DNA from 3 places in the Albibacterium sp. genome. Region 3 is predicted to be linked to each of the others. Evidence: riboswitches for the same ligand, from Rfam matches in the RefSeq annotation. Region 3 holds a riboswitch; each other region holds the start of a gene.
The links. A riboswitch is a leader RNA that binds a small molecule or an ion and turns the genes downstream of it on or off. The one in region 3 is predicted to bind cobalamin.

Region 1: another riboswitch for cobalamin. It lies ahead of VL047_RS03090 (TonB-dependent receptor); the one in region 3 lies ahead of metE (5-methyltetrahydropteroyltriglutamate--homocysteine S-methyltransferase).
Region 2: another riboswitch for cobalamin. It lies ahead of VL047_RS10190 (ribonucleotide-diphosphate reductase subunit beta); the one in region 3 lies ahead of metE (5-methyltetrahydropteroyltriglutamate--homocysteine S-methyltransferase).

The regions. Positions count from the first base shown of each region.
Region 1 covers NZ_DATJCH010000010.1:83,282-90,071, forward strand. The annotation lists gene clpB (ATP-dependent chaperone ClpB) at 1-1,086, opposite strand, end outside; cobalamin riboswitch at 1,220-1,421, shown strand; gene VL047_RS03090 (TonB-dependent receptor) at 1,511-3,502, shown strand; gene VL047_RS03095 (YncE family protein) at 3,521-4,624, shown strand; gene VL047_RS03100 (DUF6600 domain-containing protein) at 4,699-5,979, opposite strand; gene VL047_RS03105 (ABC transporter permease) at 6,193-6,790, shown strand, end outside.
Region 2 covers NZ_DATJCH010000022.1:26,263-33,052, forward strand. The annotation lists gene VL047_RS10180 (DUF7133 domain-containing protein) at 1-279, shown strand, start outside; gene VL047_RS10185 (ribonucleoside-diphosphate reductase subunit alpha) at 370-2,016, opposite strand; gene VL047_RS10190 (ribonucleotide-diphosphate reductase subunit beta) at 2,038-3,012, opposite strand; cobalamin riboswitch at 3,136-3,268, opposite strand; gene VL047_RS10195 (CinA family protein) at 3,400-3,912, opposite strand; gene VL047_RS10200 (SDR family oxidoreductase) at 3,905-4,765, opposite strand; gene lpdA (dihydrolipoyl dehydrogenase) at 4,971-6,359, shown strand; gene VL047_RS10210 (TIGR02757 family protein) at 6,447-6,790, opposite strand, start outside.
Region 3 covers NZ_DATJCH010000012.1:800,782-807,571, forward strand. The annotation lists gene VL047_RS07520 (FAD-dependent oxidoreductase) at 60-1,592, shown strand; cobalamin riboswitch at 1,649-1,840, shown strand; gene metE (5-methyltetrahydropteroyltriglutamate--homocysteine S-methyltransferase) at 2,005-4,326, shown strand; gene VL047_RS07530 (MFS transporter) at 4,376-5,521, opposite strand; gene VL047_RS07535 (BlaI/MecI/CopY family transcriptional regulator) at 5,728-6,090, shown strand; gene VL047_RS07540 (M56 family metallopeptidase) at 6,094-6,790, shown strand, end outside.

The DNA of each region.
Region 1 (6,790 bases), on a different contig from region 3:
ACGGACCTTATGGTGGGTTTCATAACGTTCTTTTAAGCCTCTAAGAATAGATATTGCATCTTGAGTATCCGGTTCATTGATCATAACAATCTGAAACCTGCGTTCTAAGGCCTTGTCTTTTTCGAAATACTTTTGATATTCGTTTAAGGTAGTAGCCCCAATTGCTCTAAGTTCTCCTCTTGCTAATGCAGGTTTTAAAATATTTGCCGCATCCATTGCTCCCTCGCCACCACCAGCACCAATAAGAGTATGGATTTCATCAATGAAAAGTATGATCTCACCATCGCTGTCGGCTACTTCTTTAACAACAGACTTTAGACGTTCTTCGAATTCACCTTTATATTTGGCTCCGGCAATCAATGCGCCCATATCCAACGAGTAAACTGTTTTTGTTTTTAGATTTTCCGGCACATCACCCTTAATGATTCTATGTGCTATACCTTCGGCAATAGCAGTTTTACCCACACCTGGTTCACCTACTAATATGGGGTTGTTTTTCGTCCGTCGGGATAGTATCTGCATGACGCGTCTTATTTCTTCATCACGGCCGATTACCGGGTCAAGCTTGCCAGATTCTGCATACTCATTTAAATTACGGGCGTATTTATTTAAGGCATTGTAGGTTGCTTCTGCATTTTGATCCGTTACCCGGCTATTTCCTCTTAACTCAGTGATAGCCGTTTTTAAATCCTTTTCCGTAGCTCCCTGATCCTTCAATAGGCCGGAAGCTTTATCGTTTGAGTCTAAAATCGCGAGAAGCAAATGCTCTACAGACACAAACTCATCTTTAAATTCTTTTAAATAAGATTGAGCCTTTTGAATAATAGAATTGCTCGAATTGGATAAATAAACATTGCTGCCACTTACCTTCGGGAAGCTATTGATCTGAGTATCTAATAAATCACTTAAGTGGTTTACATTGATGTTGAGTTTTTTTAGTAAATGATTAATAACATTCTCATCAACAATAAGTAAAGCTTTCAAAAGGTGTGCAGGTTCAATTGCTTGTTGTTGATTTCCAATTGTTATTTCAGAAGCTTTTTGGATAGCTTCCTGTGCTTTTATTGTAAAGTTATTGAGATTCATAATATCTTTTTCTTATGCTAACATCAAAACATATACCATTGCATATAGTTTGGAATTACCTGAAATAATGGCTGATAGGAATTTGAGGAAATGAAAAAATGTCTGAGTTTAAGTTTTGTATCCTTCTTTATTCTATATTTGCATTGCATTTGGTTAAAGATGATTGATATCATACTTTATTAAAAGGGAATTTGGTGAGAATCCAGAACTGTCCCGCAGCTGTAAGCTCTATTAATCAAAGGTCTAATTATTGCCACTGTTTGTTTCCCAAAACAAATGGGAAGGCCAGACCGGGAGGAGTAAGTCAGAAAACCTGCCTAATGGAATGAATTGTTAACGGCTTTCGGGGATTGAAGCCAGATTCTGCTTGATATATTATCATGCTTAATTTCATTGCGTTCGCCCCCGTATTTAATTAATTTCTGTGTTTAGAATTTATTTGTGCTTAATTCTTTTCGGTGTTCCTGCTATAATTAAAGCTCAGGTAGATACTGTACATTATGGGGATACGTTGAAAAAGGTTGAGATAACCCGCCCTCTATTCTATAAGGAAGAGGCTTCTACGATGCCTGTACAACATTTGTCTAAAAAGGATCTGGATATTTTAAACAGTATTTCTGTTTCTGATGCTGTAAAATTCTTTTCAGGTGTTCAGGTTATGGATTATGGAGGGATAGGCGGTATGAAAACGATTGATGTCAGAAGTCTGAGCTCTAATCATACCGCGGTTTTCTATAATGGTATTGCTATTAACAATGCTCAAAACGGACAGGTTGATTTAGGGAAATTCTCATTGGATAATATTGAATCCATTACTTTATTTAACGGACAACAAACCAAATTATTAATCCCTGGCAAAGCCTTTTCATCTGCATCAACTTTATTGTTAGAGTCGCAAATACCTGTTTTTGAAGAAGGGAAGAGTTATCATTTTAAAATAGGTACACGTATAGGAGACTTCGGCTTGTTTAATCCATCCTTTTTATGGCAGCAAAAACTCTCAAAAAATACAAGTCTGAGTTTTAATACCGAATGGGTTAAAGCGAATGGCCGTTATGATTTTTATTATGCCAAAGGTAATGTTGATACCCTGATTAATAGACAGAATTCAGATGTAGATGCCTTGCGATTAGAAGCATCTCTTAATGGTACATTAAAAGATAGTAGTAACTGGGAACTTCACCTTTATAATTATACATCAAAACGAGGGTTACCCGGAGCAGCCGTAGACAATAAATACTATTCAAATGATCGCCAATGGGATAAAGATTTTTTTATTCAGGGCCGATGGGAGAAAAGGTATAATGACCTTTATAGCTTATTAGTCAATGCGAAATACAACCGTCAGGATTTGCGTTACCAAGATCCCGATTTCCATAATACACAGGGTTTCTTGGAAAATAATTACAATCAAAAAGAGGTTTATCTTTCTGCCGCTAATTTATTTGTTTGGTCAAATACTTTAAAGTCATCTCTTTCAGCAGATTATTTCTACAATTCATTAGATGCTGATTTAAAGGATTTCGTTTATCCAGAAAGACATACTCTATTGGTTAATGCAGCTATTGAATGGCAAAAGAATAATTTTAATATTCAAGCCAATGGTTTGGCAACCATATTAAAAGAGAAGGTACGCGTAGGCACTAGTACAGGTGATAAACAGGTGCTGAGTCCTTCTATATCTGCTTCGTGGAAGCCATTTGAAGATCAGAACCTTTATATTCGATCATTTTTTAAATCGATTTTTAGAGCACCTACTTTTAATGACTCGTATTATACACTCGTTGGTTCTACTAGCTTAAAACCTGAATATGTAAAACAGTACGATCTGGGATTCACTTGGCAAAAAGCATTTGATAGTCGGTTACAGCAAATCACCTTTAAGGCAGATGCCTATCATAATCGTATAAAGGATCGTATAACTGCCATTCCTTTAGCTAATTTATTTCGGTGGACAATGGTTAATTTAGGCAGGGTAGAAATCAATGGTATTGATTTTGGAGCGTCAGGTAATGCGGAATTAGCTGCAAATATCAACCTTGACTTTGGAGTTAATTATACCTATCAAAAGGCTATAGATAAGACAGAAGGTGGTGCGAATTTTAATCAGCATATACCTTATGCTCCAAAGAATAGTGGATCAGGGTTTATCGCAGCTGTTTATAAAGCGTTTGGCTTGAATTATAATCTGCTTTATACAGGAGAGCGCTATAGTCTGAGACCTAATATACTGACCAATAAAATGGATGACTGGCTTATTCAGAATCTATCTGTCTCTTATCATAACAAGTTTGCTAAACTAAATTATAAAGTTTTAGCCGAAGTAAATAACATTGCCGACATCAACTATACAGTCATTAGAAACTACCCGATGCCGGGAAGGAACTATCGTATCTCTTTTCAAATTTCTTATTAACAACTATATATATATATCATGAAAATTCACTTTAAAAACCCTTTGTTAGCAAGCTTTGTATTGCTTTCTGTAATTCTTGCATCTTGTTCAAAAGATAACTCGTTAACTCCTGAGGAGCAGCCCGACCCGGTAAGTGGAGTCTATGTTTTGAATGAAGGAGACTTTCAGGCAAATAATGCTAGCCTTTCTTACATTGATTTCTTAACAGGTAATCTTACACCTGATATTTATGGAACAGCAAACTCTTCAGATCCTTCTAACCCAAAAGCTTTAGGTGATATAGCTAGTGATATGGATATATATGGAAGCTTGCTATATGTAGTTGTTAACGAGTCTAATAAAATTGAAATATTAAATGCTTCTACAGCTAAAATTGTTAAAACTATTAATATTGATCAGCCTCGTTATATTGCTTTTCATAGCGGAAAGGCATTTATTACTTCTTATACAGATCACGTGTTTGTATTGGATACTTTAAGTAAAACAATAACTGCTCAGATTAAAGTAGGTCGTACTCCAGAACAGATTGTAGCATCGGGAAATAGATTATATGTAGCAAATGCCGGATGGGCAGATGCTATAACCGGAGGCGAATACGATAATACAGTTTCTGTAATTGATCCGGTTCTACTGAAAGAAGAAAGCAAGATTACGGTTGCTGATAATATTGATATTATTTTTGCTGATAATAAAGGTAAATTATATGTAAGCTCAACAGACATCTATAATACTGTTGATTGGAGTATTTTAAAACCTTCTCGTTTATATAGAATTGATACCAAAACAAATAAAGTAGACAAGGAATATGAATTTGGCGCTCATTTAATGGCATTTACTAAAAATAAGGCTTATTTAGTAAGTAATAATTATAAAGCAGGAGAGGATACTTTCTTGGAGATGGATTTGGGAACTGAAACTTTAACAGAATCGGATATTTTTAAAGGGGTTGAATTGGATCACCTTTATGGTTTAGCGGTTGATTCTGATAACGGAGATATATGGCTTTCTGATGCTAACTACGGGCAGTTAGGTAAAGTTCGCCGCTACAATAAAGCATTGGATAAGATCGATTTGACTTATACAACGGGCGCTTTTCCTTCAGTATTCGTATTTAAGAGATAAATGAAAACCAGCCATTCTAATAAACAAGAAGGGGGATGCCAATAGCATCCCCCTTCTTGTTTATTAGAATATTTTTATCTGCTACTTCGTTCACTGCGAGCTCTACTTTGTGTGCTTCTTCCAGAAGCTGCAGAAGATGAACCCTTCGAAGGACTGGCACTGCGAACAGTTCTTGTTGCTGATGAACGATCTGCTGAAGAACGAGCTGTGCTTGGTCGAGCTTTTGTTTGACGAGTTGCCGGTGCTGTTTGACGAGCAGGGGTGCTTCTCTGCGTTGTAGTACGACTCTGTGTTGTAGTACGACTCTGTGTTGCCGAGCGGCTTTGCGTTGCAGAAGAATTCGGTGTTGTTACTCGCCTACTAGGAGCAGTTGACCTTCCTTGTGCATCGCTGCTCTGACCCTGTGCAGGAGCTGTCGTACGTACAGGATTAGTTGCAGTAGGACGTTGTGTTGTCGGACGAGTAGTAGTTGAGCGACTTTGTTCTGGTCGCGTTGTTGCTGCTCTTCCTGTGTTCACTGTATTACCCGGTCTTTCAGAGTTCCTTGGCGATACTGCTGTTGGACGTTCACTTCTATTAACATCGTTGATGCTGGCAACACGTGATGGTCTGCTTGTTGTACGAGTTGATTGGTTGATCTGCGGACGGTAAATTGAAACCGATCTTGAATCAATCGTAGCTCTGCCCGGACGGCTGCTATTATTTACATTATAAACTCTTACTGGTTTACGGGTTGCGCGTTCCAACTCACTTCGTCCAGGTCCACCATAATAGTTACGGTTATTATAAACATAAACATTGTTTATAATTGTGGTGCGATTATAGAAATTATTGTACCTGCTATAAGGTGTATAATAACTATAAATACGCGGACTAAAGAAGTAACGTTGAGGAACAAATACCCAATGACTTAGCGGTATATTGATGCTCACACCAAAGCTAACTCCGGGACCGAGAGGAGCCCACCCATATTGTCCGCCTCCCTGGCGCCAAGATACCCATGCTGGTCCCCATTCATATCCCGGAACCCAGGCCCAACCGTAATTGTTGTTAAATACCCAATTACCATAGTGAAAAGGAGCCCATCCCCAATCATAATCAGAATACCAGGTATTTCCGTACTCTGTATTAATCCAATGACCATTGGTTGCATAAGGTCTAAAGTCTCCTCTTACATCAGGTAACCAAATATATCCATACTGTGGATCATTTATCCATTGTCCGTAAGGAGAAAGTTCATCATAGAATAGCTGAAACGACACTTGTTCATTTTGTGCCTGAACTTGTTTGAGCCCGGTGCCTAAAAATAGGAAGATAGCTGCAAGGCTAAGAATTATTTTATGTGCGTTTTTCATGTCTTTATCGATTATTGTTTCGTTGTTTCTATCTCTATGACGAAGTTTACCTACTTAAGGTTTAATTATAGTTAATAAATAATAAATATTTGTTAATTATTTATTAAACGATAAAATTAAATAAGTTCCTTATTTGTGCTGTTTTAATAATATAACTTTTAATTTTGCCTGATATTGCTATAGAGCAAAAATTATCATTTCTAATATAGATAAATGATTTCAAAGACGATTGATAAATACCTTGTAGAGTTAGCTGAAATCCACCGTTTTGTGATGCGCTTTTTTAGAGAGGTTTTTGTAGGACCTTTTGAGTTTAAGGAGATTATTCGCCAATGCTATGAAATAGGAGTGAAATCACTTCCCTTAATTTCTCTAACAGGTTTTATTATAGGTGTAGTTTTCACAAAGCAATCCCGTCCTTCTTTAGCAGACTTCGGAGCTCAGGCCATGCTTCCTGCTTTAATTGCCATAGCTGTTATCAGGGCTTTGGCACCTTTGGTTACTGCCTTAATTGCTGCCGGTAAAGTTGGTTCTCAAATCGGTGCAGAACTAGGCTCCATGAAGGTTTCAGAACAAATTGAAGCCATGGAGGTATCCGGAACAAACCCTTTTAAATTTCTAGTTGTTAGCAGGGTAGTAGCTACTTCGGTAATGATCCCTATTCTTATGTTTTATACGGCTTTTGTAGCACTTATGGGAGCACAAATGAACATAGCTCAAAACGAAGCGACAACCATAACTGTATTTTTTACAGAAGTATTCGATGCGATCACTTTTAGAGACGTCTTTTCATCTTTAATTAAGTCTATTG
Region 2 (6,790 bases), on a different contig from region 3:
CCAGCGATGGGCGCTGCAGGAGCGGCTCCTGCTCAACCTACATTCACAACTCTTGAAACCTCTCCTCATAAATACATTGTACAGGTATCTACTGATGGAAAAACATGGTCTCAAGTAGCTGCAGGAGAAGGAAAGAGAAAAACATCTATATCCTTTAATCCGGTTAAAGCAAAGTTTGTAAAAATAACTCAAACCGGAACTTCAGATGATGATGGTCCTTGGAAGATGTTGGGTATGAAGTTCTATCAGGCTGGGAAGACTGAATTAGCTTCTAAATAGTAATTAACAAAATATGCTATTAAACACGGAGTCCGGCTCAATTATGAGCCGGACTCCGTGTTTAATAGCTGTAAAATTTATATAGGATACTTAAGCTTCGCAACTTACACAGGTAACCATATTGGCAATAAACTCTTTCGATACGCTCTGGCTTCTTTGATAATAAAGTGTCTTAACACCCAGCTTCCATGCTTCAATCATCAGCATGTTTACATCCTTGATAGGAAGATTGGAAGGGATATTCAGGTTTAAACTTTGAGCTTGGTCGATGTACTTTTGACGGATAGATGCTTGTTGTATAATCTCGAGCTGGCTTATTTCCTTAAATGTTTTGAATACAGCTTTTTCTTCTGCAGACAGCTCTGGTAAATGTTGTACACTGCCATGATTAAGCATAATACTACGCCAGATATCTTCATTGTCCAGACCTTTTTCAATCAAAAGTTGCTTTAGGTATTTATTCTTACGCATAAAGTTTCCTTTAGATAAGCCTGCTTTGTAATAATTACTGCTAAATGGTTCAATACCAGGTGAGGTTTGACCAAGGATTGCAGAAGAAGAAGTAGTAGGCGCAATTGCCATTAAAGTTGTATTTCTTCTTCCATAATTTTTTAAAATCTCTGGTTCTCCATAAATACTTGCCAATTCAACACTCGCTTTGTCTGCTTTCTCACTAATATCTTTAAAGATGATGGTGGTCAGAGTTTTAGCCTCCATACCTTCAAAGGGGATCTTATTCTTTTGCAAATAAGAATGCCAACCCATAACACCTAAGCCCAAAGCACGGTGTCTTTTTGCAAATCGATTAGCAGAAGCCAGATAATAGTTATCTTCAGTTTTAGCAATGAATTCCTGAAGTACTGCATCTAGAAAATAGATGGCAAGCTTTACAGCTCCGGTGTCCTTCCACTCGTCGTAAAGTTCTAAATTCATCGACGAAAGACAGCATATAAATGACTCATCGAAACTGGAAGGTAAGGCTATTTCAGAGCAGAGATTACTTGAATGAATCTTTAGGTTTTTATCTTTATAGACCTGGGGCTTGTTCCGATTAATATTGTCTGTGAAAAAGATGTAGGGCAAACCCTTTTGCTGACGGCTTTCTAATACCTTGGCCCATACGACTCTTTTTTCAGTATCACCGTCAATCATTTCCTGCATCCAATAATCAGAGACACAGACACCATTAAATAGGTTTTGTATCGGGTTTCCTATATTTTTGATCTCTAAGAATTCTTTAATATCCGGATGATCGATATCAAGATATGCAGCAAATGCACCCCGACGAACTCCTCCTTGAGATATTGTATCCATCGCAGTATCAAATAGTTTCATGAAGCTTACCGCACCGCTACTCTTTCCATTATCCGTTACTGCACTCCCCCGCTCTCTTAAATGGCCAAAATAACCCGAGGTACCTCCCCCTATTTTAGTTTGCATAATTACTTCTCCTAGTTTATGAGTGATGCCCTCAATATGATCAGGAACATACACATTAAAACAGGATATTGGCAAACCTCTTTCTGTTCCCATATTTGCCCAGATGGGAGAGCTTAAACTCATCCATCCTTTTTCTATCATTTCGATAAAAGCTTCAGCTAATTCTGGTTTATACAAACGCTTTGCAGCAGCCGTGGCTATTCTTTCAATAGCAGTTTTTGTTGTTTCTCCTTTCAACAAATATCCTCTATTGAGCACTTGTTGACTTTCTTCATTCAACCACCAAAGTCTTTCCATTGTATCTTAATTATTTAAGAGTTAAAACAAATCATTCGCTGTAATACTTTTATCATGTTTGGTATAGTCTACCGGTCGCTTTGCAAAAAAATCGTCCATACTATTTGCAAAAACCTCTTCCTCAAACCATACCATGGGATGATAATCACTCTCAGAAACGTTAAATATTTTTTGCATTCCGATTTTAAACAAGCTATCATCTACCCTATATTTCATAAAATTGAGGAGGTTTTTTTTGCTGACAATATCGATTTCACCTTGTTCAAAAATCCAGTCAAGTATTTCCGATTCTACCTGAATAGAATGAAGAACGATCTCTGAAATTCTTTTTTTAGTAGTTTCATCAAAGAACTCAGGAAACTCTTCTTTTATCTTATTTACAATATACATTCCGGCATTTGCATGAACCTGCTCATCGACAGAGGTCCAAGCGATGATATTACTGATGTTTTTCATCACTCCTTTAAACCGAGTAAACGAAAGTATGATAGCGAATTGGCTAAAAAGGGAAACATTTTCTATCAGCATGGCAAATAGAACCAGCGAGAAAAGATATTCTTTCTCATTTTCTGATTTACTATAAACTAAAGCATCTGAGAGATAAGCGATTCGTTTTTCTATAACAGGCACATTAATTAACTGCGAAAATTCATTGTTGTAACCCAATACATCTAATAGTCGGGAATATGCTTCAGAATGACGGAACTCACACTCAGCAAAAGTACTTCCTAAACCATTAAATTCTGGTTTTGGTATGTGTGTATATAGGTTACCCCAGAAAGATTTTACTGAGACCTCAATCTGCGCAATTGCAAGCAAACTTCTTTTAATAACTTCCTTTTCATTAGCACTCAAATGAGAATGGAAATCTTGTACATCTGCTGTAAAATCTACTTCTGAATGAACCCAGTAAGATTTATTAATTGCCTCTGTAAAACTTAAAATTTCAGGATATTCAAAGGGCTTGTAGTTTATCCTTTTGTCGAAAATGCTCATATTAATAACTTTTTAATTTTTTAAAAACTAAAAGCTAAAAAAGTAATATGTACAAACGGATTAGCGAAAAACAGGGAATTAATACCCTTGGATTCATTCGGACATTTACTTTTCTTGCGAAAGCAAAGTCAAGCGGATAAGGAAGGTAGTCTGGCTTGAGAGTTAATCTCTATTTACAGTTGCGCAACAGCTCGTGAATTTCACACGATTCCCCTTTTTTTATTACTTGGTGCAATACCTTATTGCTATGATTTTACATGACAAAACTATTGTTTTAAAAATCGAATGCAATATTTACCTAAGAAGTATTTATCAACAATTGCAAACTTATTAACGTATGCTACTGGGAAAGCTTGTGCATCACTATGTATTGTGTTGAAAAATAGGTTAATAATCGTTCAATAGATTCTTAAATAACTTTAAAATCTGTTTTGCATAGCTCTCTTGTATGCTAAAAGAATCATTATTTTTTGCTTCTACAAAACCTTTTAAAATAATCTCCTGATCTTTTGCTACTGCGTAATAAGCATAGGGGTTTTTGAACTCGTGATTAGGAATGGGTTGAGTAAAACCAGTAATAGCGATGGCATAATTACTTAAAAAAAGCTTATTTGAACCTAAAGCCATTTGACAGGCTACTGAAAAATTAACAAACTCATTCTCTTCTCCATAAATTGGCTCGACATCAAGTATCCTTGTTTTTTGTCCTCCTTGATAAACCGTAATGCCACCTTGAAAAAACAAGGTAGCACCTTCTGCTAAAGAAAAGGCAGTTTGTAAACAGCCGGATGTCACACTTTCAGCAACAGATAAAGTCGACCTAGATTTAATCAAAAAAGAGGCAATCTGTTGCAAATCATCTTTATCATAAAGAGATTTCTCCGCACTTTTCTTATCCATTAACTACTTCTCCTCCATTTGGATGAATAATCTGACCGGTCATGTAACTAGCATCGTCAGATGCTAAAAACACATAAGAAGGGGCAACTTCATTGGGTTGACCAGGACGGCCCATTGGGACATCTTTGCCAAATTCAGCAACTTTCTTTTTACTGAAACTCGCTGGAATTAAAGGCGTCCATATGGGTCCCGGGGCTACTCCATTTACTCGTATATTTTTCTTTGCAAGATTATTAGCAAGCGAACGTGTAAATCCTACAATCGCCCCTTTAGTAGATGCATAATCAATTAAATGTTCACTACCACGATAAGCTGTAACAGAAGTAGTATTAATAATTGACGCTCCTTCTTTCAAATAAGGTAAAGCTGCTCTTGTTAAATAGAAATATGCAAAAATATTAGTTTGAAATGTCTTTTGAAGTTGCTCGTTGCTGATATCTAATAGAGATTTTTGAGGATATTGAACAGCTGCATTATTAACAAGAATATCTAATTTCCCAAATGAATCAATCGTTTTTGCTACAATTGCATCACAGTGTTTATCATCTCTTACATCTCCTGCAATTAATAAACAATTGCCACCTGCCTCTTTTATTAACTTTTCTGTTTCTTTCGCATCCTTCTCTTCATCTAAATATGTAATACAAACCTGTGCTCCCTCTCTTACAAAAGCTAGTGCAACTGCTCTTCCGATCCCACTATCCCCACCAGAGATAATAGCTACTTTGCTTTCCAATTTCTTCGCCTGTGCATTATCTGCTTTAGATTCAGGTTGAGGATCCATTTTAAACTGATCGCCCGGTTGCTTATCTTGCTTTTGAGCCTTCGGTGCTTTATCTTTCGTTTCTTTCATAAATAGGGTTGTTTATTCAATAAAATAACACATCGCCGGATTGCTTGTTTTAATAATATTTATAAATTTATCTCACTTTGTGGGTCTATTTAGTATCAACTATGAAGCTGCTTTGGTAGATAGGATATCTTATAAAAAGTAAAAAAATATGTAAGTTTGCATCTAACAACATTATTAAGAAATCTTTATACGTTAATATCAAAGCATGAATTACGACATTATTGTTATAGGAAGCGGCCCTGGAGGCTATGTTGCTGCAATCAGAGCTTCTCAATTAGGCTTCAAAACAGCTATTATAGAACGTGAATCACTTGGTGGAATATGTCTCAACTGGGGTTGTATCCCTACAAAAGCATTATTAAAAAGTGCTCAGGTGTTTGAATATCTTAACCATGCTGAAGACTATGGAATTAAAGTAAATGGTGGAGAAGCGGATTTTCCGGCTATTGTGAAAAGAAGCCGCGGAGTGGCAGATGGGATGAGCAAGGGTATTCAATTCTTAATGAAAAAAAATAAGATTGACGTTATTTTAGGAACAGCTAGTATCAAAAAAGGCGGTAAAATTACCGTTAAAGATGCCGATGGCTCTACTAAAGAATATTCAGCTAAACACACTATTTTAGCTACTGGTGCTCGTTCTCGTGAACTTCCGAATTTGAAACAAGATGGTAAAAACATCATTGGTTACCGTCAGGCTATGAGCCTTGAGAAACAACCTGAATCTATAGTAGTTGTAGGTTCTGGTGCTATTGGTGTTGAGTTCGCTTATTTCTATAATGCCATTGGAACTAAGGTTACCATTGTTGAATTCTTAGATAGAATTGTTCCTGTTGAAGACGAAGAAGTTTCAAAACAACTGGAAAGAAGTTTAAAGAAAGCAGGAATAACTGTATTAACCAGCTCAGAAGTTACAGCTGTAACGAATTCAGGTTCGGTTAATAAAGTTTCTATTAAAAGTGCAAAAGGAACACAAGATTTAGAAGCTAGTATCGTACTTTCTGCTGTTGGAATCACTCCGAATATTGAAAACATAGGCCTTGAGGAAGTAGGTGTTAAAACTGAAAGAGGACATGTTGTTGTTGATGATTTTTACAAAACAAACATTGAAGGTGTATATGCTATCGGTGATATCGTAAAAGGACAAGCTTTAGCCCATGTTGCATCTGCTGAAGGAATTACCTGTGTAGAAAAGATTGCGGGCATGGATGTACAAGCGATTGACTATGGTAATATACCTGGTTGTACCTACTGTACACCAGAGATTGCTTCGGTAGGTTTAACTGAAAAAGCTGCTAAAGAAGCTGGTTACGAATTAAAAATCGGTAAGTTTCCATTCTCAGCTTCAGGTAAAGCGAGTGCTGCTGGTGCCAAAGATGGTTTTATAAAGATGATATACGATGCCAAATATGGTGAGCTTTTAGGAGCACACATGATTGGAGCCAATGTTACAGAAATGATAGCAGAAATAGTAGTTGCCCGTAAATTAGAAACTACCGGACATGAAATATTAAAAGCTATCCACCCTCACCCAACAATGAGTGAAGCTATCATGGAAGCAACAGCTGATGCTTATGGTGAAGTGATTCACTTATAGAATGCATTAGTAACACATAATTCTTATCATAAAAAAAGCAGGTTGGATTTAACGTCTAACCTGCTTTTTTTATGATCTATTTATACCCTACATCTCCTTCTCTACTCCCAATCCAAATAAAGCAAAATCATATTTGACAGGATCTTTATAATCTAATTGTCGTAGATTTTGAGTGAGTTCAATAGCTGTTAGCCAATCAGTTTGTTTTCGTGATATCAAACCTAACTTTCGTGCAACACGATCTACGTGCACATCACAGGGGCATATTAATGATGCAGGAGATAGCTTGGTCCATATTCCAAAATCAACACCTTTATTATCCTTTCTAACCATCCATCGCAAAAACATATTCAAGCGTTTACATGTTGATTTTTGCTGAGGAGAACTTACATGTTTACGAGTTCTCAAAGGATAATCATCCAGACTAAAAA
Region 3 (6,790 bases):
CAACAAAATTCATTTTTAAGGGTTTATTATATATAGTCAATAATAATAAATCAAAAGAAATGAAAAAAGAGCATGATTTTACAGAATCAGTATGGACTGCAAATATTAATTCCTCGAGATATCCAGCGTTAGCAAATGATTTAGAGGTAGACGTAGCTATTATAGGTGGTGGAATAACAGGTATTAGTGCTGCTGCCATGCTAACAGCTAAAGGAAAAAAGGCAGTTGTTTTGGAAGCACACTCAATTGGCAAAGGGTCCACAGGTTATTCAACTGGCAATTTATACGCAACTGTAGGTGAAAGGCTCAGTACAATCGATTCAAAACATGGGGAAGAAACGATGCTCCAGGTCGTTAACTCCAGAACATTTGCTATTAATTTCATTGAAGAACAGGTTAAGAAGCATCATATAGATTGTGAATTCCAACGTGTACCCTGGCATTTATTCACTACAGATTCTTCAAAAGACAAAGACGAAGAAGTAGAAAAAGAGTTTGATGCAGCTCATAAAGCTAACTTGGAAGCCATTAATTCAGTTCCTTATATATTTCCTTTTCCCGATATTTCTACCATAGCTACTATTGATCATCAGGCGCAAATAAACCCCTATAAATATGTATTGGGACTAGCGGGTAGCATAGATCCAACAAGGTGCCAGATCTTTGAGAACACCAAAGTTTTAAAAGTTGAAGATGGAACACCTTGCCTTGTTCATACTAACAACGGAATCGTAAAGGCAAAGCAGGTTATTATGGCTACTCACTCGCCGAAAGGAATTTACGAAGTACATACAGAAATGGAGACTTATCGTGAGTTTGCTCTGGCAGCAAAAATAAAAGGAAGTTTACCTTTAGAGGGAATATACTGGCATATTAATGATTCCTATCAATATTCAATCCGTCCTTATTCAAATGAAGAAGGAAACTTTTTGATAATAGTCGGAGAGCCCTATTTGGTTGGAACAATCAATAATACAGAAGAATGTTTGCAAAAGGTTGAGCAATATCTACATAAGCATTTTGATGTTGAAGATATTATTTACCGCTGGGCGGCACAAAACTATAAATCTGCAGACGGATTACCTTATATAGGGACAAGTCCATTACAATCGAATGTTTTCATTGCAACGGGATTTAAAGCTGATGGACTTGTTTACGGAACATTGGCAGCATCAATAATAACAGACACTATTTTTGGAGTAGAGAACGACTGGTCTAAATTATATGATCCTAAACGCTTTACTCCTCTTGCTTCAGCCGGGCAGTTTATAAAGGAGAATGTAAATGTCATTACTTCTTTAGTTAAAGACTATTTATTTTATGGAGAGGTTGATCAATTAAAGGAAATCAAAGCCGGTGAAGGGAAAACCTTGAAGTTAGATGATGAAAAAGTAGCGGCATATCGCGATGAAAATAATGAACTGCACATCGTTTCATCTGTTTGTACACATTTAGGTTGTATCGTTCACTTCAATAATGCCGAAAAAAGCTGGGATTGTCCATGCCACGGAAGTCGTTTTACCATTGATGGAGAAGTTATTGAAGGGCCAGCATATACGAACTTAGCGAAACCAAAAGATACACCTTCTTAATGTCTATGAAAATTATAGCATTTATTGTACCTTTGTTTCTTTAGTTCTTTATACATTCTTAATCAACCGAAGAAGGCTTTGCTTAGCTGCAAATTAATAGGGAATCGTGTGTAAATCACGAACTGTCGCGCAACTGTAAGTAACATAAAGTTTTTACCAATACAAGAATCCACTGTCTGAGCAATCAGAACGGGAAGGATGGTAAAAATGTTACAAGTCAGGAGACCTGCCTCATTCGAATTGACAATGCTTTCGCGATATGAAGCTACAGTCAGGTATGATACATTTTAATTCAGGTCCTTCTCCACTTATGAATTCTCTTTGTATCTCCCTTTCATACCATTCATTTCTCAAAGCATTGTGACTTAGCAAAGAACTTTAACAGATTTATTAATCTTTTAAAAAAACAACAATGCTAACTAACAATCTTGGCTACCCGCGTATTGGTAGCAATCGAGAACTCAAAAAAGCCTGCGAGCACTATTGGTCGGGCAAAACATCTCAACACGAACTTCTTCAGGTGGGTAAGGATATCCGCCAGCGAAACTGGCAATTACAGCAAGAAGCTGGTATTGATTTAATTCCTTCCAACGATTTTTCATTTTATGATCAGGTATTAGACATGACATTAACAGTTGGTGCAATACCTAATAAATATTATGAAGTTATACTAAACCGCAATAACTCAGAGATTGATCTCTATTTTGCTATGGCGAGAGGATTTCAAAAAGAAGAAGTGGATATAACTGCAATGGAAATGACTAAGTGGTTTGATACCAATTATCATTACATCGTTCCTGAGTTCCAAAAAAATCAGCAGTTCAAACTCTTTTCTACAAAAATTCTAGATGAGTTTCATGAAGCGAAACAATTGGGTATACTAACTAAACCGGTTATTATAGGCCCAGTTTCCTACTTGCTTTTGGGAAAGGAAAAGGAAGAAGGCTTTGAACGGATCGAACTGTTAAAAAATCTTTTACCTGTATACTTTGAAATCCTAAATAAATTAAAGGAAAATGGAGTAGAATGGGTACAATTTGATGAGCCATTCTTGGCAATGGACTTAAATGAAAAGGAGAAGGCTGCATTTACTTCTGTTTATACAGAAATCCATAAAAAATTTCCAGCGATCAATATATTGGTTGCTACCTATTTCGAAGGTCTGCGAGACAATACTCACTTAGCTGCTTCTTTACCGATAACAGCTTTGCATATCGACTTAATACGCTGTCCGGAACAATTGGATGAAGTGTTAAATATACTTCCTCCTCATCTTCAGCTATCCCTAGGTATAGTTGATGGAAGAAATGTCTGGAAGAACGATTTTAATAATTCCTTAGGATTGATAGATAAAGTTGTTCATAAAATAGGAACTGAACGTGTATTGATTGCACCATCTTGTTCATTGCTTCACTCTCCTTGTGATTTAACCAGTGAAACGAATGAGCTAACATTAACCCCGGAAATTAAACAATGGCTCTCGTTTGCAAGACAAAAAATCAATGAAGTAAAAATACTTAAGGAGCTGGCAGATGGGAACCAGAACAGTGATATTGCTGAAGAATTAAAGCAGAATCAAATTTCCATTGAAGCACGAAAGGTGTCTTTATTGATTCATAATCCATTAGTAAAAGAACGAGTAAGATCAATCAGAGGTGAAGATTCAAAAAGACGAAATCCTTTTATAATACGTAAACAGAAACAACATGAAGCATTAAACCTACCTTTATTCCCTACTACAACGATCGGTTCGTTTCCACAAACATCAGAGGTAAGAAATTGGAGGTCGCAATTTAAAAAGGCAGAAATCAATAAACAACAATACGAAGATTTGCTGAAGCAGGAGACTGAAAAAACCATACGCTGGCAAGAAGATATTGATATAGATGTACTCGTTCATGGGGAATTTGAACGCAACGACATGGTTGAGTATTTTGGAGAACAATTAGCCGGATTTGTATTTACTAAAAACGGTTGGGTTCAGAGCTATGGGTCACGTTGTGTAAAGCCTCCGATTATTTACGGAGATATTTCTCGTCCAAAAGCAATGACTGTTCAGTGGACTGAATATGCTCAAAGCTTAACGTCACGTTTAGTAAAGGGTATGTTGACTGGTCCGGTTACCATTCTTCAATGGTCTTTTGTTAGAAATGACCAGTCACGCTCAGAAACATGCAATCAAATTGCTTTAGCCATTCGTGACGAAGTAAGCGACTTAGAAAAGGCAGGCATTAAAATTATCCAGATTGATGAACCTGCAATTCGTGAAGGTTTACCTTTAAGAAGAGCTGATTGGCAGAATTATTTACAATGGGCCATAACTGCTTTTCGTATCGCCTCATCAAGCGTTGCCGATGAAACACAGATTCATACTCATATGTGTTACTCTGAATTTAATGATATTATCCAAAACATTGCAGATATGGATGCTGATGTTATAACGATCGAATGTTCTCGTTCAAAGATGGAGTTACTGGATGCTTTTGCTAAATTCAGATATCCGCATGAAATTGGTCCGGGAGTATATGATATTCATTCTCCGAGAGTTCCTTCAAAAGAAGAAATGGTCGACCTTTTAAAGAAAGCAAAAGCTGTAATTCCAGCTGATCAGCTATGGGTTAACCCAGACTGCGGACTAAAAACACGTCACTGGGATGAAACTAAAAAAGCGCTATTAGAAATGGTAGCAGCGGCAAAAGAACTTCGGGTAACGGAGAAAGAATTTGTTGCTTAATAAACTTAGGGATGAGGTATCTTCTTTTGATGGATACCTCTCCCCTTTTTTAAGAAACGTATCTGTCTTTTGATGATGCCAAACCAGATGTAAGTAAGAATATAGCCGCTACCAATAATAAAGCAAGCGGAACATACCAATTATGAGTTAAGCTATAGAGCGCCCCGAATAATGGAGGACCGCTAGCCGCTATCAAATAACCTACAGACTGTGCCATACCTGATAAATTTGCAGATTCAGATGGATGTTTTGTTCTAAGAATAAAGAACATGGTTACCAATGTATAAGCCAAGCCAAGGGATATTCCTACTATAATTACTGAGATCATAATGAATTCAGTCTTCCAAACAATTATTCCCAGCAAACCTAATAATAAGAGAATAAAAGTAACCCATATCAAAGAGGTTTGATCTTTCATCTTTCCGGCAACAATCGGCCCGATAAGCATAATAGGCAACTGACCCATTTGTATGTAGGAAAGCATCCAGCCAGATCTTTCAGCAGACATACCCCAGCTTTGTAAAACTGTGGGAAGCCAGGCAGCTAATGTGTAAAAAAAGAATGACTGTAAACCCATCAAAATGGATATCTGCCATGCAAGACGTGATTTCCAGAGTGATTTATTACTTAGCCTGGAAGTATCTGCTGCTGATGATACCGACCTTTTTTTAATCTGTGGCAACCAAAGAAGAAAAGCTACGAGTGCAAGAAAGCCCCAAATACCGATAGAAGCTTTCCATCCTAAGCCAGTAGATTGCCCGATGCGAATGCTGAATCCAACTGCCAAGGCTGAGGTTAGATTCATAGATACAAGATAAAATCCGGTAATAAGACCTGCCTTGTTTGGAAATTCTTTCTTGATAAAAGCAGGCATCAAAACATTTCCTACTGTAATAGCTGCGCCGATTAAAGCAGCACCAATAAATAGTAAAGAAACATTCCCAACAGAGCGAACAAATAATCCAAAAGCAAGAACTAACATGGAGTAAAGCAATAGCTTTTCCAATCCGGTTCGCTTTGCTGCCTTAGGAGCAAGAACCGACAATAATGCAAAAGACATTAAGGGAATTGTAGTTATTAACCCTACAAGCATAGGTGTAAGTCGCAATTGTTCTGTAATTTCTAATATTACCGGCCCAACAGCAGTAATGGGTGCACGTAGTGTCGATCCCACGACAATTACACCTATTGCCATTATTATAAAATCAAATCTTTTTTTTGAGGATAAATTTTTAATGAGGGGGGCACTTCCTTTTTCGTCTTCTTTCATGAATATTCTATATCATTGAAAAACTGCGACAAAGATACCCATTCGATCATATATTCAACGTATTAAAAGAAATGTTAAATATATTTGTTTAATTACGGAATGTTCGTAGATTCACTTAATAAGATAATAAAATGGAAAAACTTAGTCAACAAGAGGAAGAAGCCATGCAACTTGTGTGGAAAAATAAAGGTGGTTTTATAAAAGATATATTGAACTTATCTCCAGAACCTAAGATACCTTATACTACTTTGGCATCAACTCTAAAAAACCTAGAGAAGAAGGAATATGTAAAGTCAACCAAACTAGGAAACTCTTACCATTATAAACCTCTTATCAAAGAAAACGAATATAAAAAAGCCTTTATGGGAGATTTCGTAAGTGACTATTTCAAAAATTCTTATAAGGATTTGGTGAGCTTCTTTGCAAAGGAAGAAAAAATATCCCCAAAGGAATTAAAGGAAATTTTAGAGATGATTCAAAAACCAAAACCTTAGATTATGTCGGAATTAATGATATATCTTCTAAAAGCTAATATTGCTTTAACATTATTTTATTTGGGCTATTACTTTGGGTTGCGTAACCTGACTTTTTATAGATTAAATCGATATTATCTACTCCTAGCTCTGACTTTCTCAGTAACATACCCTTTGATTAATCTAAAAAGCTTGTTTAGTAGCAAACTGGATATTCCCGCCGAAATAATAACAGCACTTCCTGATTTGAATAACCTTCATTTTTCGCAACAAGGAATGGAATTCAGTGAAATTATTGAATATTTCCTATGGTTCAGCTTTGCAGTAGTCTTTTTTAATTTATTAATTAAACTTCGGGGAGTATTAAAGGTTCATGTAAACTCAATACCAGCTCATTGGAACATTTACCCCTATAGAAAATCACAGGAAGACATTACTCCATTTTCATTTTGGAAATCAATTTACCTTAACCCTGACAAACACAACAAAGAAGAATTTGACAAAATTTTCAAACATGAATATATCCATGTACGTCAGCTTCACAGTCTGGATACCTTAACTGCTGAGCTTGTATTTGTATTTTTTTGGTATAATCCTATTTGCTGGTTTATAAGACAGTCCATTCATGAAAACATAGAATTTATTACGGACCAAAAAGTATTATCTACCGGAATAAATAAACAAAGTTATCAATATAGCTTACTAAACATCAGCAGCTTAC